Regions from separate parts of the Kitasatospora sp. NPDC056731 genome, predicted to be linked through region 2. Evidence: riboswitches for the same ligand, from Rfam matches in the RefSeq annotation. Region 2 holds a riboswitch; the other holds the start of a gene.
The links. A riboswitch is a leader RNA that binds a small molecule or an ion and turns the genes downstream of it on or off. The one in region 2 is predicted to bind S-adenosylmethionine.

Region 1 (10,908 bases), on a different contig from region 2:
CCCAGCCTCAGCCGCTCCGCTATCCGCACCCGGAACGCCGGCTCCGACTCCAGCGCCGCGGCCAGCGCCGTGGCCGCGTACTTGGCCCGCCGGGCCGGGGTGAACTTGACGTACTGGCGCAGGCTCTGCGGGAGCTCGCCGGGCGGCAGCCCGCCGAGCGCGTCCGAGGCCAGGCCGACCACGCGCCGGCGCACGCCCTCGGGCAGCGGCCGGTCCAGCTTCTCGGCAGCACGCTCCGCCACCGACTCGCCGGAACCCACCGCCTCGCCGGAGCCCACCGACTCATCGGAACCCGCCGCCTCGCCGACGGCCGCGGGCCCGGACGGGGCCGCGTCGGCGGCCTGCGCCTGCGCGGCGGCAGCAGGCTGAAGCCCCTGCGCTTCGGCGGGCTCCCTCGCTGCGTCCACCACGTCCTCGGCTCCGATCCTGGTCCTACGGGGTCACGGCCCGCGGCCGCCGCCCTGTCGTCACGCTCCGTGCGTCCTGTCTGTATTGTCCCAGCGCGGCGGGCAGGCGCGCCGCGCACCCGCCCCCCGCGCCGTCGGGCGTCAACCCTGCTCGGCGGAGGCCTCCGCGCTCTCGGCGCCCGGACGGGCCACCAGCTCGACCTGGTCCACGGCGTTGCACCAGCGGCAGCGCACCGACTCGATCGTCTCGCTCAGCACCTCGGTCTCCTCGACCTTGGACTCGCCGGCCAGGTCGAAGTGCAGGAACTCGGTGACCCGCGCGGTGCGGGTCACGTCGAAGCGGGTGAGGTTTCCGCACAGGGTGCAGCGCCAGCGCGTCTCGGCGGTCAGGGCGGGGACGGTCATCGGGGGTCCTCTCGGGTGGTCCCTGGGTGGGCTAGGCGCTCCCCCCGGGGCCCCGGCGTCGGCGGCGGGAGGCGGGATTGCCCGCCCCAAGCCTATTGCCTGAGGCAACCATCCCGGCCACCAGTCAGGAGAACGAGCGGGCTAGTCCACCTGCCGTACAAGGCCGTGTCACACGCCCGACACGGAGGGATGCTTGGCCGCATGGCACTGACGGCCCCCGGGCACACCGACGCGCGGGGCGAACGCCCGTCCGTGCCCGCCCCGGCGGTCACCTACGCCCTGATCGCGGTCAACACCCTGGTGTTCCTGCTGGGCCCGGCCGCCGGGCTCAATCCGCTGTACGGCACCGGCCAGTCCCGGCTCTGCGCGGAGCAGCGGTACGAGCAGCGCTGGGGCGTCATCCCCGCCGAGGTGCTGGCCGGCCGCCCGCTGACCGCCGAGCAGCTGGCCCAGGCCCCCGACCCGGCCCCGGGCTGCCCGGCCGCGCCCACCCCGGGCAAGCACCCGGCGCTGTCCGTCCTCACCGGGCTCTTCGTGCACGCGGGCTGGCTGCACCTGCTGGGCAACCTGCTCTTCCTCCACGTCTTCGGCCCCACCGTCGAACAGCGGCTGGGCCGGGCCCGGTTCGCCCTCTTCTACCTGGCCGCCGGCAGCCTGGCCACGTACGGCTTCGCCCTCGCCGAGGCGCACTCCCCGGGCTCCACCCGGGTGCTGATCGGCGCCTCCGGCGCGATCTCCGCCGTCCTCGGCGCCTACCTGCGCTTCCATCCGCGCGCCCGGGTGACAACGCTCGTCCCGCTGCTGCTGTTCCTGCCGCTGCGCTTCCCGGCCTGGCTGGTGCTCGGCCTCTGGTTCGCCCTGCAGTGGTGGTCGGTCCACTCGGCCGGGCCCGGGGTGGCCTATCTGGTCCACGTGATCGGCTTCTCGGCGGGCTTCCTCTACGCCTGCACGGTGGTCAGCCACCCCCCGAGACGACCCGGCTGACGCCCGATACGCTGGCGGCACCCCACAAAGGAGCCCGAACAGTGATCACCGCCATCGTCCTGATCAAGACCAGTGTCGACCGCATCCCGGAGATCGCCGAGGCCATCGCGGCCATCGAGGGCGTCAGCGAGGTGTACTCGGTGACCGGTGGCTACGACCTGGTGGCGATGGTCCGGGTGCGCAGGCACGACGATCTGGCCGCGGTCATCCCGGGCCGGCTGAACAAGGTCCCGGGCGTGGCCCACACCGAGACCCAGATCGCCTTCCGCACCTACTCCCAGCACGACCTCGAGGCCGCCTTCGCCCTCGGCCTGGACGAGTAGGCCTCTCAGCCCTGCCGACCGGGCCCCTCAGCCCTGCCGACGCCCCCGGTCGACCTGCACGGTGGCGACGCAGCGTCCGCCCTCGTTGCGGTAGTTCCACGCGGCACCGTCCGTGACCAGCTCGCGGACGGCGGTCAGGAAGCGGTCGACGTGCTCGTCCGGGGTCCCGGCCCCGAAGCTCACCCGGATCGCGTTCAGGCTGCGCTCGCCGGGCAGCGACGGCTCGGGCGCCCCGCACTCGGAGGGGGAGACCTCTTCGTCCCCGAGCAGGGTGCGCAGCAGCGGGTGCGCGCAGAACAGGCCGTCGCGGACCCCGATGCCGTACTCGGCGGACAGCGCGGCCGAGAAGTGCGAGCTGTTCCAGCCCTGGACGACGAAGGACAGCACGCCCACCCGGGCCGCCTCGGCGCCGAACAGGTTCAGCACCTTGACCTGCGGGATCTCCGCCAGCCCGGCGGTCAGCCGGGCGATCAGCTGCCGCTCCCGGGCCTCCAGCGCGTCGAAGCCCGCCTCGCTCAGCGCCCGGCAGGCCGACGCGATCGCATAGGCGCCGATGACGTTCGGCGAGCCGGCCTCGTGCCGGGCCGGGCCGGAGTGCCACTGGACGGCCACCGAGCCGTCGGTCTCCCGGGCCACCGTCCGGGTCGCCCCGCCGCCGGCCAGGTACGGGTCGGCCGCGTCCAGCCAGTCCGCCCGGCCGGCCAGCACACCGGCGCCGAAGGGCGCGTAGATCTTGTGGCCGGAGAAGGCGATCCAGTCGACGTCCAGCTCGCGCACCGAGACCCGGTGGTGCGGGGCCAGCTGGGCGGCGTCCAGCACCACCCGGGCGCCGTGCCGGTGCGCGGTCCCGGTCAGCTCGGCGACCGGCCACAGCTCGCCGGTCACGTTGGAGGCTCCGGTGACGCAGAGCAGCTTGGGGCCCTCGGGCGCCTCGGCGAGCGCGGCGTCCAGGGCGGCGACCGCCTCGGCGTGCGAGCGCGGCGCGCGCAGGTAGTGGACGTCGAGCCCGGCGTGCGCCCAGGGCAGCAGCGAGGCGTGGTGCTCGGTCTCGAAGGCGAACACCCGGGTCCCGGCCGGGACGGCCGCGGCGAGCAGGTTCAGCGAGTCGGTGGTGGCCCGGGTGAAGACCACCTGGTCGCCCTCGCGCAGGTCGAGGAACTCGGCGACGGTGCGGCGGCTCTGCTCGAACAGGTCGGTGGACAGCTGGGAGAGGTACCCGGCGCCGCGGTGCACGCTGCCGTAGTAGGGGGCGTAGGCGGAGACGTCGTCCCAGACCCGCTGGAGCGCCGGGGAGCTGGCCGCGTAGTCGAGGGCCGCGTACCCGACCTTCTCGCCGCTGGCGAGCGGGACCTGGACGTCGTGGCCGAGGACGGCGAGGGGGGCGCAGAGTTCGGTGGCGATCGACATGAGGATGCACTCCTTCTGGGGGTGTGGGACCCCGGGAGTGCTAAGTCGTCGGGTGTCCGCGCTTGCCGCACGGACGATTCGCCGAGCGACCCGGTCCTCACCCAGGGCACCCCGCCACGGACGGAGGGTTGCCGGACAGCAAGCTGGGGCTTGACGCTGTCACTCATGACCTGGCCAAGACTCTAGGTCGCGCCCAGCGAGTGGTCAAACAGACATCCACCATCCGGACAGTCGAGGAGCCCGCGCCGACGTTGCGGCACGGGCTCTCAAGTACCGCCTCACACCCGGCTGGTGGCCTCCGACCAACGCCGCAGCAGCTCCTGCGCCGCGCCCGAGTCGATGGCCCGCTCCGCCCGTGCCATGCCGGCCGCGAGCTGTTCGGTGAGCGGTGCCTCGCCCAGGTCGAGCGCGACCAGCGCCGCCGCCGTGTTCATCAGGACGGCGTCCCGTACGGCCCCGCGCTCGCCGGCCAGCAGCCGGCGCGCGACCTCGGCGTTGTACGAGGGGTCCGCCCCGCGCAGCGCCTCGATGCCGACCAGCTCGACGCCGACGTCCCGCGGGTCGAAGGTGGTCTCGGTGACGGTCCCGTCCCGCACGATCCACACCTGTGAGGTGGTGGTGATGGTCAGCTCGTCCAGGCCGTCGTCGCCCCGGAAGACCAGGCCGGTCGAGCCGCGCCGGGCGAGCACGCCGGCGATCAGTGCGGCGAGCCGGGTGTCGAAGCAGCCGATCGCGTGCGAGGTGACCTTGGCCGGGTTGGTCAGCGGGCCGAGGATGTTGAACGCGGTCGGCACTCCGAGGTCGCGCCGGGCGGTGGCGGCGTGCCGCATCGACGGGTGGAACTTGGCCGCGAAGCAGAAGGTCAGCCCGACCTCCTCGGCGATCTCGGCGACCCGCCGGGCCGACAGGTCGAGGCGGACGCCGAGCTTCTCCAGCACGTCCGAGGAGCCGCTGGCCGAGGAGGAGGCCCGGTTCCCGTGCTTGACCACCTTGGCGCCGGCCGCGGCCGCGACGATCGCCGACATGGTGGAGATGTTGACGGTCTTGGCCCGGTCCCCGCCGGTGCCGACGATGTCCACGGCCGGGCCGGGGATGTCCAGCGGCTCGGCGTGCGCGTACATCGCGTCCACCAGGCCGGTGATCTCGTCGACCGTCTCGCCCTTGGCCCGCAGCGCCACCATGAACCCGGCCACCTGGACGGGGGACGCCTCGCCGCTCATGATCCGGTCCATCGCCCACGCGGTGGCCGAGCGGTCGAGGTCCTCCCCCTTCAACAGCGCCGCCAGGACGTCCGGCCAGGTGCGGACCACCTGCGCGGGTGCGGTACCACCGTTCGCAGGGTTCACGTTCACCATGGCTGACTCCAGCTGTTGTCGGGTTCCCCGCGTCGGGGGGACGTCCGTACGGATGGAGTCAGCCTATCGACCAGTCGGGTTCCCGCGGCGGCGTCTTCTCTAGTCGTGAGACGGCACCCTTCAGCGGCTGACGGGGGCCCGCTTGGCCAGCCGTGCCCGCAGCAGGGTGGCCACCGCCTCGGCCAGCGCCACCGGGTCCACCGGGCGGGAGATCGCGGCGTCGGCCCGGCTCCAGGCGGCCAGCCAGGAGTCCTGCGGCCGGCCGATCAGCACCAGTACCGGCGGGCAGCCGTAGATCTCGTCCTTGAGCTGGCGGCCGAGCCCGAGCCCGCCGGCCGGCACCGCCTCGCCGTCCAGGATGCAGAGGTCCACGCCGCCCTTCTCCAGTGCCTTCAGCACCGCCGGGGTGGTCGCGCACTCCAGGTAGGACAGTTCCGGAAGGTCCTCGACGGGCCGGCGGCCGAGTGCCGTCAGCACCTGCTCGCGGGTGTTGCGGTCATCGCTGTAGACGAGGACGGTGAGCGTCTCGTCGGTCGTGTACGCCATGGGCCCTGCTCCCTCAAGTGTGATCCGGACCACGTTCGCCTGATCCGGATGCTACTCCCGATCACCCGTCGCCGAGTCCCCCTCGCGGACCTTCCTCCTCAAGCCGCCGCGCCTGCGACTCACCCGCCCGGAGGACGGCCCGTCACCCGGACCCGTCCAGACCACCCGTACGGCCGATAAGGGGCCCGCGCATTACCCCCGGAGGCTCCGCCAAGCGTGCAACGACGCGCTGGGCAACGGGGTCGCGGGCCCCTTCGAGGAACCGTCAGAAAAGGGACACGCCGCTGCTCAGCCGCCATTGGGGTCCCCCACCGCCCCTCAGGGGGGCATACCGCACGCACCGGACACTCCGAGGGACACCCCCCGGCGTGAAGACGGAATAAGGGACCGACATAATGTCCGTCGTGGCGACAGCAACAGCAGTAGAAACCGGGCACGCGCACGGATCGGTCAACCGGCCGAACATGGTCAGCGTCGGAACGATCGTCTGGCTCAGTTCCGAGTTGATGTTCTTCGCGGCCCTCTTCGCGATGTACTTCACGCTCCGCTCCGTCAAGGGAGCCGAGTTCTGGACCGAGAAGGCGCACGCCCTCAACGTGCCCTTCTCCTCGGTCAACACCACGATCCTGGTGCTCTCCTCGCTGACCTGCCAGCTCGGCGTGTTCGCTGCCGAGCGCGGGGACGTGAAGAAGCTCCGCTCGTGGTTCGTCATCACCTTCGTGATGGGCGCGATCTTCATCGGCGGCCAGATCTTCGAGTACACCGAGCTGGTCAAGAAGGACGGCCTCTCGCTGTCCTCCGACCCGTACGGCACGGTGTTCTACCTGACCACCGGCTTCCACGGTCTGCACGTGACGGGTGGTCTGATCGCCTTCCTGCTGGTCCTGGGACGGACGTACGCAGCCAAGCGCTTCACGCACGAGCAGGCCACCGCCGCGATCGTCGTGTCGTACTACTGGCACTTCGTCGACGTCGTGTGGATCGGCCTGTTCGCGACCATCTACCTGATCAAGTAACCAGCTGATCAGGTCGCTGGCCACCGGCTTCGGTCCCCGCCCTCACCGGCGTCGGGCCGATTCTGCCGGTGGGCGACGCTCCCACCGACCGACCGCGCGCGCAGCCCTAGACAGGCAGCCTCGTGCCGGCCAGACCGGCCGCCGGGTGCACCCACCAGTCGACCAGATCCTGACACCGGGGTTATTCCGTGAAAAAGCTCTCCGCACGACGGCGCCACCCATTGGCGGCGCTGGTCGTCCTACTTCTCGCCCTGGCGGCAACCGGGGGGCTGTACGCCGCGTTCGCGCCCGCCGACAAGGCGCAGGCCGACGTCGCCGCGCAGTCGCTCGCGATCGATGAGGGCAAGAAGCTCTTCGCCGTGGGCTGCTCCTCGTGCCACGGCCTGAACGGCCAGGGCAGCAGCGACGGTCCGAGCCTGGTCGGCGTCGGCTCCGCCTCTGTCGACTTCCAGGTCGGTACCGGCCGCATGCCGGCCCAGCAGCCCGGCGCCCAGGTGCCGCGCAAGAAGAACATCTACTCGCAGGCGGAGATCGACCAGCTCGCCGCCTTCGTCGCTTCGCTCGGCCCCGGCCCGGTGACGCCGACCCCGGAGCAGTACACCTCGACCAACCCGGATGACATCTCCAAGGGTGGCGAGCTGTTCCGCACCAACTGCGCCCAGTGCCACAACTTCGCCGGCCAGGGCGGTGCCCTGACCAAGGGCAAGTACGCCCCGTCGCTGGAGGGCGTGGACGCCAAGCACATCTACGAGGCCATGCAGACCGGCCCGCAGAACATGCCGTCGTTCCCGGACACCACCATGCCCGAGGAGCAGAAGAAGCAGATCGTGGCCTTCGTCCGCCACACCACCTCCGATGAGCCCAACCCCGGTGGTCTCACGCTCGGCAGCCTCGGTCCGGTGACCGAGGGTCTGTTCGGCTGGATCTTCGGTCTCGGCACGCTCATCGCGGTCGCGATCTGGGTCGCCGCCCACACCACCAAGGCCAAGAAGTCATGAGCCACGACATGTCAGAAGAGAAGCTGCCGGAGTCACACGGCTCCGCCGGTGACGTCGCCGCACACGGCGACCCGTTCGCCGACCCGGGCCTTCCGGCCCACGAGCCCCGCCGCACCGACATCGACGAGCGGGCCGCCCAGCGGGCCGAGCGTCAGGTCTCGCTGATGTTCGTGGTCTCGATGCTCGCCACCATCGGCTTCATCGCCTCGTACGTGGCCATCGACCCGGACAGGATCGTCTACATCTTCCCGCTCGGTCATGTCAGCGCGTTGAACTTCGCGCTCGGCCTGACCCTGGGCGTCGCGCTGTTCATGATCGGCGCGGGTGCGGTCCACTGGGCCCGCACGCTGATGTCGGACGTCGAGCTGCCGGCCGAGCGCCACCCGATCGAGGCTGACGACGAGGTCCGCGCGGACGTCATCGAGCAGTTCAAGACCGGTGCCGCCGAGTCCGGCTTCGGCCGCCGCAAGATGATCCGCAACACCCTCATCGGCTCCATGGCGCTGGTCCCGCTCTCCGGCGTGGTCCTGCTCCGCGACCTCGGGCCGCTGCCCGAGAAGAAGCTGAAGGAGACGGGCTGGAACGAGGCGACCCCGGCCAAGCCCCTGCAGCTCATCAACATGAACACCAACCTGCCGATGAAGGCCGAGGACATCGTCATCGGCTCGCTGACCTTCGCCATGCCCGAGGGTCTGCACGTCCACGACGAGGACTTCCAGCAGGCGATCGCCAAGGACGCCCTGATGCTGGTGCGCATCGCGCCGGACGACATCAAGGACGACCGGTCGCGGGAGAAGGCCTTCGAGGGCATCCTCGCCTACTCCAAGATCTGCACCCACGTCGGCTGCCCGATCAGCCTGTACGAGCAGCAGACCCACCACGCGCTCTGCCCCTGCCACCAGTCGACCTTCGACCTGGCGGACGGCGCGCGCGTGATCTTCGGCCCGGCCGGCCACCCGCTGCCGCAGCTGAAGATCATCACTGACGAGAAGGGCTACCTGGTCGCCACCGGCGACTTCGACGAGCCCGTCGGCCCGAGCTACTGGGAGCGTGCTCGATGAGTACGAGCAGCACCACCGGTGCCGCCAAGCCCGCCAGCACGCGCGCCAAGCCCGCCAACAAGTGGGAGGCCGCTGCTGACTGGACGGACGGCCGGGTGGGGATCTACTCCCTCGCCAAGGCCAACCTGCGCAAGATCTTCCCGGACCACTGGTCCTTCATGCTGGGCGAGATCTGCCTCTACACGTTCGTCATCATCATCCTGACCGGTGTCTACCTGACGCTGTTCTTCAAGCCGTCGATGGCCGAGGTCGTCTACAACGGCTCGTACGTGCCGCTCAAGGGCATCGGGATGTCCGAGGCGTACGCCTCGACGGTGGACATCAGCTTCGAGATCCGCGGCGGTCTGCTGATCCGGCAGATCCACCACTGGGCCGCCCTGGTCTTCGTGGCCGCGATGCTCGTGCACATGATGCGCGTGTTCTTCACCGGCGCGTTCCGCAAGCCGCGTGAGATCAACTGGGTCTTCGGCTTCCTGCTGCTGATCCTGGGCATGTTCGACGGCTTCTTCGGCTACTCGCTGCCGGACGACCTGCTGTCGGGTACCGGTATCCGGTTCATGGAAGGCGCGATCCTCGCCGTCCCGCTGGTCGGCACCTACATCCAGATGTTCCTGTTCGGGGGCGAGTTCCCCGGCCACGACATCGTGCCGCGCTTCTTCACGATCCACGTGCTGCTGATCCCGGGCATCATGCTCGGCCTGCTGGTGGCGCACCTGATCCTGGTCTTCTACCACAAGCACACCCAGTGGGCGGGCCCGGGCAAGACCGAGAAGAACGTCGTCGGCATGCCGCTGATGCCGGTCTACATGGCCAAGGCCGGTGGCTTCTTCTTCCTGGTGTTCGGTCTGATCGCCGCCATCTCGGCGATCGCCACGATCAACCCGATCTGGGCGTACGGCCCGTACCGCCCGGACCAGGTGTCCACGGACGCCCAGCCCGACTGGTACATGGGCTTCTCCGAAGGCCTGATCCGCGTCATGCCGGGCTGGGAGGTCGGCCTGTGGGGCCACACCCTGAACCTGGGTGTCTTCATCCCGCTGATGATCTTCCCGCTGGTCCTGGTCTCGATCGCGGTCTACCCGTTCATCGAGAGCTGGATCACCGGCGACAAGCGCGAGCACCACATCCTGGACCGCCCGCGCAACGCGCCCGTCCGCACCGCGCTCGGCGCCGCCTGGATCAGCCTGTACCTGGTGCTGCTGGTCGGTGGTGGCAACGACCTGTTCGCCACCCACCTGCACCTGTCGATCAACTCGATCACCTACTTCGTCCGCGTCGGCTTCTTCGCGGTGCCGGTCATCACCTTCATCATCACCAAGCGCTGGTGCCTCGGCCTCCAGCGCCGGGACAAGGAGAAGGTGCTGCACGGCCGCGAGACGGGCGTCATCAAGCGCCTGCCGCACGGCGAGTTCGTCGAGGTGCACGCCCAGCTGCCGCAGAAGGACCTGTACAAGCTCACCGCGCACGAGCAGGTCCAGCCGGTCGAGCTGCCGGCCCAGACGGACGAGAACGGCGTGGCCGGCAAGGCCGGCCTGATCGGCCGCACCCGGGCCAAGCTGTCCCGCGGCTTCTACGGCGGCGGCGCCCAGATCCCCAAGCCGACCTCCGAGGAGCACCACGAGATCACCAGCGGCCACGGCCACCACTGATCCCGTACGCCCCGCAGCGTCACACCCGAGGGCCGCTGACCAGAGTTCTTCTGGTCAGCGGCCCTCGGGCTTTCCCGTCCCCCGTCCGCACCCTCCAGGAGCTCCCGTGCAGCTGTCCGTCGACCCCGCCGCCGCCACTCCCCCGTACGAGCAGATCCGGGCCCAGATCGCCGAGCGGGCCCGTTCCGGCGAACTGCCGACCGGGCTGCGGCTGCCCACCGTCCGGGCCCTGGCCGAGGAGCTGGGGCTGGCCGCCGGGACGGTCGCCCGGGCGTACCGGGAACTGGAGGCGGACGGCGTGGTGGAGACCCACGGCCGGCGCGGCACGCTGATCGCGGCCACCGGCGACACCGCGCACCGGCTGGCCGCCGCGGCCGCCGCCGAGTACGCCGAGCGGGCGACCCGGCTCGGACTCCCGCGGGCGGACGCGCTGGCCGCCGTGGACGCCGCCCTGCGGCTGGCCTACCAGGAGGCCTGAGAAGGCGCTCCAGGGGCCCTCAGGCCTCCGGGCGGATCATCCCCGAGGCGTGGGCCTGGGAGGACGGCACGGTGGTGCTGACGGGCTGTCCGAGGGCGCTGTGCTTGATCCAGTCCGTCCAGGAGACGTTCCAGTCCCCGAAGCCGTTGCCGAAGGGCTCCATGGTGGCCCCGCGGCTGTTCACCACCGTCACCAGGTCCCCCACCCTGGTGTTCTGGAAGTACCACTTGGCGTTCTCGGTGCTCATGCCGGTACAGCCGTGGCTGACGTTCTCCAGGC
Region 2 (10,908 bases):
CAGGCTCTGGGCGAGCACGATCCCGTCGGCGAGGGCGTCGACGGCGCCCTGCCAGACCGCGAGCGCGCGGTCGTCCCCGGCGTCCACCGCGGCGGCGCAGGATGCCGCGTCGGCGTCGGGGTCGCCGCTGGCCGCGGCCCAGGCACGGGACACGGCGGAGGCGGAGGCGAGCGTCTCCAGACAGCCGCGGGCGCCGCAGCCGCACTGCGGTCCGCCCGGGCGGACCACGACGTGGCCGATCTCGCCGCCGTAGCCGTGCGCGCCGGCCTCGATCCGGCCGCCGATGCCGATGGCACCGGCGATGCCGGTGCCCAGCGCGATGAACAGGAAGCGGTCGACGCCCCGGCCGGCGCCGAGCCGGCCCTCGGCCAGGCCGCCCGAGCGCACGTCGTGGCCGAGTGCGACGGGGATGGCGGCTCCGTCGGGCCCGGCCAGGCGCTCGCCCAGCAGCTTGCGCAGCGGGAGGTCCCGCCAGCCGAGGTTGGCCGAGTAGACCGCGATGCCGTTCCTCTCGTCGATCGTGCCCGGGACGGCGACGCCGGCCGCGAGCGGGGCGACGCCGAAGCGGCCCCGGCCCTCGTCCGCCAGGTCGGCGGCGAAGTCGAGGATGGCGGCGACCACGGCGTCCGTGCCGTGCTCCCGCCCGGTCGGTCGGCGTGCTTCGAACAGCACGGAGCCGTCCTGGGCGAGCAGCGCGGCCTTCATGCCGGTGCCGCCTACATCGAGTGCGATGACGTGCTTCACGGAGGACAGTTTCCCTTGGTCGGGTAGAAGAGGTCTAGTCCAGTTGTCGGATTGGTCTGGTCCAAAGTAGGTGAGCTTTGTCGCAGATGGGGTCGGTGTGAGCGGCTTTGCGTCGGGCGCCTTCCGTTCACCTTCTGTTGCGCATCGTGCAATGACGTCCGCACTTCGATAACTACTCGGCGGGCTCGGCACAGTGGTGTGGACCACCGCCCGGTGGGTTTGGCAGTGTTGCGCCTCCCCCCTCCCGGATTCCCCCGTCCGGTCGCAGTTCTCCCCTGAAGGCGGTACCCGCGTTGAACAGGCGCGCCCACGTTCCCACCCGCGTCCTCGGCACCGCGCTGGCCGGAGCACTGGTACTCACCGCCGTCAGCGCCTGCGGCGGGCAGAACGACGGGCCGGTCACCCTCAAACTGGTCGCCGCCGACTACGGGGAGAGCGCCGACACCAGCTCCAAGCTGTACTGGGACGAGATCGCGCACGGCTTCGAAGCCGCCAACCCCGGCATCAAGGTCGACGTCGAGGTGGACAGCTGGACCGACATCGGCAAGAAGGTCGACGACATGATCGCGGCCGGCAAGTCCCCCGACCTGCTGCAGACCGGCGGCTTCGCCGACCAGGTCGCGGCGGACCGGCTGTACCCGGCCGCCGATGTGCTCTCGATGGACACCCAGGCCAACTTCCTGGACACCTTCGCGCACGCCGGGCAGGTGCTCGGCACCCAGTACGGCATCCCGTTCGTCTCTTCCTCCCGGGTGCTCTTCTACAACAAGGCCGTCTTCCGCCAGGCCGGCATCACCCAGCCGCCGGCCACCTGGAACGAACTGCGCCAGGACGCCGAGAAGATCAAGGCCAAGGTGCCGGGCGTGACCCCGTACGGGCTGCCGCTCGGGCCGGAGGAGGCGCCGGCCGAGTCCATGCTGTGGACGCTGAGCGGCGGCGGCAGCCTCTCCGACGACGTCGGCAACTACACCATCGACAGCACCCAGAACCAGGCCACCTTCAGCTGGCTGAAGAACAACCTGGTGGCCACCGGGCTGACCTATCCGGACCCGGGCAAGATGAACCGCACCCCGGTGTTCCAGGACTTCGCGGCCGGGAAGGTCGCGATGCTGAACGGGCACCCGACGCTGCTGCGGATGGCCACCGCCGGGAAGATCGACTTCGGGACGGCGCCGATCCCCAAGAAGGACGGCGTGGGCAAGACCGGCAGCCTCGGCGTCGCGGACTGGATGATGGCGTTCAAGGCCAACGGGCACAAGAACGAGATCAAGAAGTTCCTGTCCTTCGCCTACTCCCGCGAGTTCCAGCTGAAGTTCGACGAGCAGTACAACCTGCTGCCGGTCACCCAGGACGCGTTCAACCAGATGACGTCCGACCCGAAGCACGAGGACCTCAAGCAGTTCGCGGTCGGGCTGACCAACGCCAGCTTCTACCCGTTCGGGGACCCGGCCTGGGGCGACGTCAGCAACCGGATCAAGGCCGGGATCGGGCAGGCCGTCACCGGGGACCCGAAGCAGGCGCTCGCCGGGCTGCAGGACGCGGCGGTCAAGGAGGCGGCCCGGGTCCGCAGGTGAACCCGGGCCGGGGCGCCCTCCAGGGGTGGGGTCGTCAGAGTCGGGCTCGTCAGGGTCGGGCTCGTCAGGGGAGCGTGATGGCGTAGGCCTTGCGGAGCGTCTCGTGGACCGTCCAGGTGGTCCGGTCGCCCTCGCGCAGCACGGCGCAGTCGCCCGGGCCGACCTCCAGGGTCGGGCCGCCCTCGACCTCGATGGTGGCCCGGCCGCTGAGCACCACGAACAGCTCGTCGGCCTCCACGTCGGTGACCACGCCCGGGGTGATCTGCCAGATGCCGCGCAGCTGGCGGCCGTCGGGGGACTCGGAGAGGACCAGGCCGGAGACCTCCGGGGTGCCGGAGACGATCTGGGCCGGGTCGAGCGGGTCGGGTTCGAGGTCGGCGGTGGGGATGTGCACGGCGAAGCTGGGCGTGGTCATACCGCCGACGCTAGCCGGGGCGGCCGGGCGCCGGAGGGCGCACAGTGTGTCCGGCTCACGCGGGAGAATGACACTCCGTAGTGATGGCGGAGGTGTCCTGGTGGGCGAGCTGAGTGAGCGGGACCTGGCGGTGCTGGCCCTGGAGGGGCGGCAGTGGCGGACGGCCGGGGCCAAGGAGCGGGCGATCCGGGAGGAGCTGGGGCTCTCCTCCACCCGGTACTACCAGCTGCTGAACGCGCTGCTGGACCGGCCGGAGGCACTGGCGCACGCCCCGGTGCTGGTGAACCGGCTGCGCCGGATCCGGGAGGCCCGGCGGTCCGCGCGGTAGCGGGAGGGGGCCGCGGGGTAGGGCTCGGGCATGGGCTTTGACGAGAAGTGGGCGCCGGTCACGGCTGCCGGGCGGGACGGGCTGCGGGCGATCCTGGCGGCGCCGGGCGAGGCGGTGATCGCGCTGGACTTCGACGGGACGCTGGCGCCGATCGTGGCGGACCCCGATCGGGCGCGGGCACATCCCGGGGCGGCGGCCGCGCTGCGGGCGCTGGTGCCGGCGGTGCGGGCCGTGGTGGTGGTGACCGGGCGGCCGGCCGCGCTGGCGGCGGAGTACGGCGGCCTGGACGGGCTGCCCGGGGTCGTGGTGCTGGGGCACTACGGCGCCGAGCGCTGGGAGGACGGCGAGGTGACCGCGCCGCCGGTGCACCCCGGGGTGGCCGGGGCGCGGGTGGCGCTGCCGGGCCTGCTGGCGGCGGCGGGGGCGCCCGAGGGGACGTGGCTGGAGGACAAGGGGCGCTCGCTGGCGGTGCACACCCGGCGCACGGCGGCGCCCGAGGAGGCGCTGGAGCTGCTGCGGGCGCCGGTCGGCGAGCTGGCGGCCGGGCACGGGCTGGTGGTGGAGCCCGGGCGGCTGGTGCTGGAGCTGCGGCCGCCGGGGGTGGACAAGGGCGCGGCGCTGACCGGCTTCCTGCGCGAGCGCGGGGCCGGCTCGGTGCTGTACGCGGGGGACGACCTGGGGGACGTGGCGGCCTTCGCGGCGGTGGAGAAGCTGCGCGGCGAGGGGGTGGCGGGGCTGCTGGTGTGCAGCGGCGCGGTGGGGGACGCGCCGGTGCGCGAGCTCGCCGACCGGGCGGACCTGGTGGTCGCGGGCCCGGCCGGCGTGGTGGAACTGCTCGCGGCGCTCGGCGCGGCCGTCGGCGCTGGCTGAGCCGGGCGGCAGCGCGCGGTCGGGCCGGTTCAGCGCGCGTCGAGCCGGCTCAGAGCGCGCCGAGCCGGTTCACAGCGCGTTGAGCTGGTCGAGGAACCACTGCTGCGGTGGCAGCGCGGTGGCCGCCGCCGCGAGGCGCTTGGTGCGGTCGGCGCGCTCCTCCTCGGGCATGGTGAGGCCGGCGTGCAGGGCGTCGGCGGTGGCGATGACGTCGTACGGGTTGACGGTGAGCGCGTCCTCGGCGAGTTCGGCGTACGCGCCGGCCTCGCGGGAGAGCACCAGGGCGCAGCCGTGGTCGGACACCACCGGAACCTCCTTGGCGACCAGGTTCATGCCGTCCCGGATCGGGTTGACCAGGGCCACGTCGGCGAGCCGGTAGGCGGCCAGGGAGCGCGGGAAGTCGTCGTCGACGTGCAGGATCAGCGGCTGCCAGGCGGGGGTGGCGAACTCGGCGTTGATGTCCTCGGCGAGCCGTTGGACCTGGGCGGTGTAGGCGCGGTACTCGGCGAGGTCGGTGCGCGAGGGGTAGGCGAAGGCGATGTGCACCACCCGGTCGTGCCATTCGGGGCGGGTGCGCAGCAGGTGCCGGTAGGCCTGGAGGCCGCGGACGATGTTCTTGCTCAGCTCGGTGCGGTCGACCCGGACGATGGTGCGGCGCCCGCCGACGGCCTCGCGGAGGGCGGCGAGGCGTTCGTCGACGTCCGGGCGGTGGGAGCGTTCGCGCAGGAAGTCGGCGTCGGCGCCGAGCGCGTGCACGCCGAGCCGGGTGGTGCGGCCGGCGTGGGTGACGGTCATGGCGTCCCGGTCGACCTCGGCGCCGAGCAGGTCGGCGCAGCAGTCGGCGAAGGCCAGCGCCCAGCGGCGGGTCAGGAAGCCGGCCCGGTCGGCGCCCAGGATGCCGGTGAGGACGGCCTCGGCGACGTCGTCGGGCAGCAGCCGGAAGTACTCGGGCGGGGCCCACGGGGTGTGCGAGAAGTGGCCGATCCGCAGGTCGGGGCGGGCGGCGCGGAGCAGGGCCGGGGTCAGCGAGAGGTGGTAGTCCTGGACCAGCACGGCGGCCCCGGGGGCGGCCTCGGCGGCCAGCGCCTCGGCGAAGGCGGCGTTGTAGGCGCGGTAGGCGGCCCACTCGGTGCGGAACCCGGCGTCGAAGGCGGGGGCGGTGGGGGTGGCGTAGAGCAGGTGGTGGACGAACCAGAGGGTGGAGTTGGCGACGCCGTTGTAGGCGCGGGCGAAGGTGTCGGGATCGATGTCCAGCATGCGGACGGCCTGGCCGCCCACGTCGTGCCCGGCGAGGTCGAGGCGGCCGTCCGGGGCCTCTCTGGCGGCCTGTCGGTCGGCGGCGCCGAGGGCGGCGCAGACCCAGACGGCGTCGGGGTCGTCGATGGCGGAGAGGCCGGAGACCAGGCCTCCGCCGCCGCGGCGGAGGGTCAGCGTGCCGTCGTCCGCGGTGCTGAACGACACCGGTCCCCGATTGGAGGCCACCAGGACGGGGGCGGTGCCGGTCGCACTCGAACGTTCGGTCGTGAGATCGCCCATATTTGGTACGTTGCCTGGGCTCCGGAGCGGCAAACCCTTTCGGTGGGTGTTCAGTGTCGGGTCGCGTACTCGGGCACGGTGTGCATGGGCGGGCGTTCCAGGGCGGTCACCGGGTGGGTGTGGGCGGTGAACTCCCGGCTCTGCGGGTCGCGGGTGAACTGGGTCAGCAGCGGGTGGACGAGGTCGGCCGAGGCCTTCAGCCGGTGGGTGCGGTCGAGGCGTTCGAGGGCGGTGCGGTAGATGGTGGCGGCCATCCGGCCGAGGGCCTGGCCGTCCTGGTGCCGGTGGTGCCGGACGCCGACGTCCACCTGGGCCAGGGCGTCCAGCCCGACCGTCTCCAGCGCGTCGACCAGCAGTCCGAGTTCGACGCCGTAGCCGGTGGGGAAGGGGAGCCGTTCGAGCAGCGCGCGGCGGGCCGCGTACTCGCCGCCGAGCGGCTGGACGAAACCGGCGAGTTCCGGCCAGTGCAGGTTGAGCAGCGGGCGGGCGACCAGTTCGGTGACCCGGCCGCCGCCGGCCGGGACCACCGCCCCCTCCGTCTCCAGCGGCCGGTCGTACATGGCCTTGACCAGCTGGATGTCCGGTTCGGTGAGCAGCGGGCCGAGGATGCCGGAGACGAAGGCCGGGTCGAACTCGCGCAGGTCGGCGTCGACGAAGCAGACGATGTCGCCGCGGGTGACCAGCAGCGAGCGCCAGAGCACCTCGCCCTTGCCGGGGACGGCGGGCAGCCGGGGCAGGATCGCGTCGCGGTACTCCACCCGGGCGCCGGCCCGGGCGGCGACGGCGGCGGTGGCGTCGGCCGAGCCGGAGTCGATCACGACGAGTTCGTCGACCAGCGGGAGGCGCTCCATCAGCTCGCGGCGGATGGTGCGGACGATGTCGCCGACGGTGGCCTCCTCGTCCAGTGCGGGCAGCACCACGCTGACCGTGTGGCCGGTCCGGCGCTTGGCTTCCAGCAGGGCGTGCACCGGCCGGTCGACCGCGCTCCACGAGCGGCGGCGCAGCCAGGACGCCGCCTGCGGGAGCAGCGCGGGGGTCGGTTCGGCGGGCACGGGACTCTCCTCGGCGGGGTCGGTGGGACGCGCCATCTCGCGTGGCGGACGATCCCGTTCGGGGTTGACGCCTTCGGATACAGTCTTCGTACAGCGGCCGGACCTTTGCACGTCGGGGTCGCCGTTGAGCACCACCACAATTTCACAAGCTCATCCAGAGGGACTGAGGGAACGGCCCGTTGACGTCCCGGCAACCTTCTCGCGCGGCTGTCTGTCGACAGGCCCCGGCGGGACAGGTGCCAATTCCGGCCTGTGGCGCGACCGTGCCACGGGGAAGATGAGGAGAGAGGCCTCCGCCATCATGGCTATCGACACTGTCGCACCCGCATCCGTGGACCTCGGCCCCGCCACCGCGCTGTCCTGTCGGGAGTGCGGCACCCGCTTCCCGCTCGGTCCGAGCTTCGCCTGCCTGGAGTGCTTCGGCCCGCTGGAGATCGCGTACGACTTCGGCAGCGAGGGCGCCGAGGCGCTGCGCCGCCGGATCGAGGCCGGCCCGAGTTCGATCTGGCGCTACGCGCCGCTGCTGCCCGTCCCGGCCGACGTCGCCACCAAGCCCAACCTGAACCCCGGTTGGACCCCGCTGGTCAAGGCGGACAACCTGGGCCGTGAGCTGGGCTTCACCGCGCAGCTGCACATCAAGGACGACTCGGGCAACCCGACCCACTCGTTCAAGGACCGCGTGGTGGCCTGCGCCATCGAGGCCGCGCGGGCCTTCGGCTTCACGACGCTCTCCTGCTCCTCCACCGGCAACCTGGCCGGCGCGGTGGGCGCGGCGGCCGCCCGGGCCGGTTTCAAGTCCTGCGTGTTCATCCCGCACGACCTGGAGCAGGGCAAGGTCGTCATGGCCGGGGTGTACGGCGGCGAGCTGGTCGGCATCGAGGGCAACTACGACGACGTGAACCGCTTCTGCTCGGAGCTGATCGGCGACCCGGCCGGCGAGGGCTGGGGCTTCGTCAACGTCAACCTGCGCCCCTACTACGGCGAGGGCTCCAAGACGCTGGCGTACGAGATCTGCGAGCAGCTCGGCTGGCGGCTGCCGGAGCAGATCGTCATCCCGATCGCCTCCGGCTCCCAGCTGACCAAGATCGACAAGGGGCTGCAGGAGCTGATCAGGCTCGGCCTGGTCGAGGACCGGCCGTACAAGGTGTTCGGCGCCCAGGCGGCGGGCTGCTCGCCGGTGTCGGCGGCGTTCAAGGCCGGCCAGGACGTGATCCGCCCGGTCAAGCCGGACACCATCGCCAAGTCGCTGGCGATCGGCAACCCGGCGGACGGCCCGTACGTGCTGGACATCGCCCGGCGCACCGGCGGCGCGGTCGAGGACGTCACCGACGCCGAGGTGGTGGACGCGATCCGGCTGCTGGCCCGGACCGAGGGCGTCTTCGCCGAGACCGCGGGCGGGGTGACCGTCGGCGTGCTGAAGAAGCTGGTGGAGACCGGCCAGCTGGACCCGTCCAAGGAGACCGTCGCGATCAACACCGGCGACGGCCTGAAGACCCTGGACGCCGTCGCCGGGGCCGGGATGACCGCTGTCATCCGCCCGACCCTGGCGTCCTTCCACGACGCCGGCCTCGCGTCCGCCTGAAACACCCCCCACCCCGCTGGGTCGCACCCGCTAGGAGAACCATGAGCGCCAACGTCCGTATCCCCACCATCCTGCGCACCTACACCGGCGGCGCCGCCGAGGTGGCCGCCGAGGGCGCCACCCTGGGCGAGGTCATCGCCGACCTGGAGAAGAACCACGCGGGGATCGCCGCCCGCATCCTGGACGACGCCGGCAAGCTGCGCCGTTTCGTCAACGTCTACGTGAACGACGACGACGTGCGCTTCGCCGAGGGCCTGGCGACCGGGATCGCGGCCGGCGCGAGCGTCTCGATCATCCCGGCGGTGGCCGGCGGCTGCTGAGCCGCGCCCCGATCCGGGCACCCCGCCCGAGCCGTTCGTCCGACCGGCCGTCCGCGCGTACGGAATTCCGTTCTCCGTACGCACGGACGGCCGGCCGTATTTCGGCGGGAATATGGCGGGGTCAAGTCGGAGTAGAGTGTGGCTCGGTTGGGAACAGGGCTTCCCCTCATCCTCACCCGCGAATCACCCGCGAATCGCCGGACGGTCGTCCGGCCGCTGAGACCGGTCTGGTGCCTGGGCCGTGAAACATGTCAGCCAGATGTCAGAATTCCCGCGGGGATTTGTAGTAATCCGTCCGCTATGTCCGGCGTGAAATGCCGAATTCCTCCCGCTTTCGCCCGTCCTGCCCCTTGGCGCGGTGCCGGAATTCCCCGCAGCTGACCCTGTTGCAGAGGGCGTCGATCCGGATACATTCAGCCGCGGTCGACGTAATCACCCGCTCACAGGGCGCCGTCAGGCACCCCCGGCGGAGGACTGCGGCGTGCACGGCTGCGCCCAGGGGGGGTTCCCCGGGCCGGCCTTCAAACCAGACCCGGGCCCGCGACCTGCGGGCGCGTGAAGGGCCAGCACAGCACTAGGGGAGTTCGGAATGGCTCAGGGCACCGTCAAGTGGTTCAACGCGGAGAAGGGCTACGGCTTCATCGCGGTCGACGGTGGTGCGGACGTCTTCGTCCACTACAGCGCGATCCAGATGGACGGCTACCGCACCCTCGAGGAGGGCCAGCGGGTCGAGTTCGAGATCTCCCAGGGACAGAAGGGCCCGCAGGCGGACATGGTCCGCGCCGCGGTGTGACCCCCTTCCGACCCCAGGAGCTCGGCGCGGCCCACGGCTGGTGACCACTCGCTTCTCGACGGGCCCGTACGACACGCGTCGTGCGGGCCCGTCGGCGTTCCCCGGCGGGGAGTTGCGCGGGTCGGCGGGAGCGCCCCGGACGGCTCGCGGGATCGCGATTGGGCTTGCACTCGACCACCCGGAGTGCTAATCATTGGCGTTAGCACTCACAGCGTGAGAGTGACAGCGGACCGGGTCGGTGAGGCCCCCGGGAGCGGTAGGGGAAAGGACCCCCGCACACCAGGGCCGTCCGTCGCGGGCACCCCTTGGTCCGAGCAGTCGACCGTGTCCCGGAGGACCACTTCTGATGGCCAAGATCATCGCCTTTGATGAGGAAGCTCGCCGCGGCCTTGAGCGTGGCATGAACCAGCTCGCCGACGCAGTGAAGGTCACGCTCGGCCCCAAGGGTCGCAACGTCGTGCTGGAGAAGAAGTGGGGCGCCCCCACGATCACCAACGACGGTGTCTCCATCGCCAAGGAGATCGAGCTCGAGGACCCCTACGAGAAGATCGGCGCGGAGCTCGTCAAGGAGGTCGCCAAGAAGACCGACGACGTCGCGGGTGACGGCACCACCACCGCCACCGTGCTCGCCCAGGCCCTGGTTCGCGAGGGTCTGCGCAACGTCGCCGCCGGCGCCAACCCGATGGCCCTGAAGCGCGGCATCGAGAAGGCCGTCGCCGCCGTCTCCGACCAGCTGCTGGCGCAGGCCAAGGACGTGGAGACCAAGGAGCAGATCGCCTCCACCGCCTCCATCTCGGCCGCCGACACCCAGATCGGCGAGCTCATCGCCGAGGCCATGGACAAGGTCGGCAAGGAAGGCGTCATCACCGTCGAGGAGAGCAACACCTTCGGCCTGGAGCTTGAGCTCACCGAGGGCATGCGCTTCGACAAGGGCTACATCTCCGCCTACTTCGCGACCGACCTGGAGCGCATGGAGGCGACGTTCGAGGACCCGTACATCCTCATCGCCAACTCCAAGATCGGCTCGGTCAAGGACCTGCTGCCGCTGCTGGAGAAGGTCATGCAGAGCGGCAAGCCGCTCGTCATCATCGCCGAGGACGTCGAGGGCGAGGCCCTGTCGACCCTGGTCGTGAACAAGATCCGCGGCACCTTCAAGTCCGTCGCCGTCAAGGCCCCGGGCTTCGGCGACCGCCGCAAGGCCATGCTCGGCGACATCGCCATCCTCACCGGTGGCACCGTGATCTCCGAGGAGGTCGGCCTCAAGCTGGAGAACGCCGGCATCGACCTGCTGGGCACCGCCCGCAAGGTGGTCATCACCAAGGACGAGACCACCATCGTCGACGGTGGCGGTGACAGCGAGCAGGTCGCCGGCCGCGTGAACCAGATCCGCGCCGAGATCGAGAACAGCGACTCGGACTACGACCGCGAGAAGCTCCAGGAGCGCCTCGCCAAGCTGGCCGGCGGCGTGGCCGTCATCAAGGCCGGCGCGGCCACCGAGGTGGAGCTCAAGGAGCGCAAGCACCGCATCGAGGACGCCGTCCGCAACGCGAAGGCCGCCGTCGAGGAGGGCATCGTCGCCGGTGGTGGCGTCGCGCTGCTGCAGGCCTCGGTCGCCTTCGACAAGCTGGAGCTGGAGGGCGACGAGGCCACCGGTGCCAACATCGTCAAGGTCGCGCTGGAGGCCCCGATCAAGC

Region 1: it holds a riboswitch for S-adenosylmethionine, as region 2 does, so the genes downstream of both, AB0R04_RS35275 (aminotransferase class V-fold PLP-dependent enzyme) here and thrC (threonine synthase) in region 2, are expected to answer to the same signal.

The regions. Positions count from the first base shown of each region.
Region 1 covers NZ_JBFBNR010000060.1:20,368-31,275, forward strand. Annotated here, with positions in the region: gene AB0R04_RS35255 (NYN domain-containing protein) at 1-278, opposite strand, end outside; gene AB0R04_RS35260 (hypothetical protein) at 549-812, opposite strand; gene AB0R04_RS35265 (rhomboid family intramembrane serine protease) at 1,014-1,796, shown strand; gene AB0R04_RS35270 (Lrp/AsnC ligand binding domain-containing protein) at 1,838-2,119, shown strand; gene AB0R04_RS35275 (aminotransferase class V-fold PLP-dependent enzyme) at 2,147-3,526, opposite strand; SAM riboswitch class IV at 3,580-3,697, opposite strand; gene trpD (anthranilate phosphoribosyltransferase) at 3,805-4,881, opposite strand; gene AB0R04_RS35285 (hypothetical protein) at 5,002-5,427, opposite strand; gene AB0R04_RS35290 (heme-copper oxidase subunit III) at 5,823-6,443, shown strand; gene AB0R04_RS35295 (c-type cytochrome) at 6,632-7,441, shown strand; gene AB0R04_RS35300 (Rieske 2Fe-2S domain-containing protein) at 7,450-8,502, shown strand; gene AB0R04_RS35305 (ubiquinol-cytochrome c reductase cytochrome b subunit) at 8,499-10,151, shown strand; gene AB0R04_RS35310 (GntR family transcriptional regulator) at 10,258-10,629, shown strand; gene AB0R04_RS35315 (Ig-like domain-containing protein) at 10,649-10,908, opposite strand, start outside.
Region 2 covers NZ_JBFBNR010000051.1:38,768-49,675, reverse strand. Annotated here, with positions in the region: gene AB0R04_RS33415 (ROK family protein) at 1-744, opposite strand, end outside; gene AB0R04_RS33410 (extracellular solute-binding protein) at 1,038-2,318, shown strand; gene AB0R04_RS33405 (cupin domain-containing protein) at 2,383-2,733, opposite strand; gene AB0R04_RS33400 (DUF3263 domain-containing protein) at 2,801-3,061, shown strand; gene otsB (trehalose-phosphatase) at 3,092-3,931, shown strand; gene AB0R04_RS33390 (trehalose-6-phosphate synthase) at 4,001-5,467, opposite strand; gene AB0R04_RS33385 (glucosyl-3-phosphoglycerate synthase) at 5,518-6,519, opposite strand; SAM riboswitch class I at 6,667-6,803, shown strand; gene thrC (threonine synthase) at 6,821-8,101, shown strand; gene AB0R04_RS33375 (MoaD/ThiS family protein) at 8,143-8,421, shown strand; gene AB0R04_RS33370 (cold-shock protein) at 9,011-9,214, shown strand; gene groL (chaperonin GroEL) at 9,561-10,908, shown strand, end outside.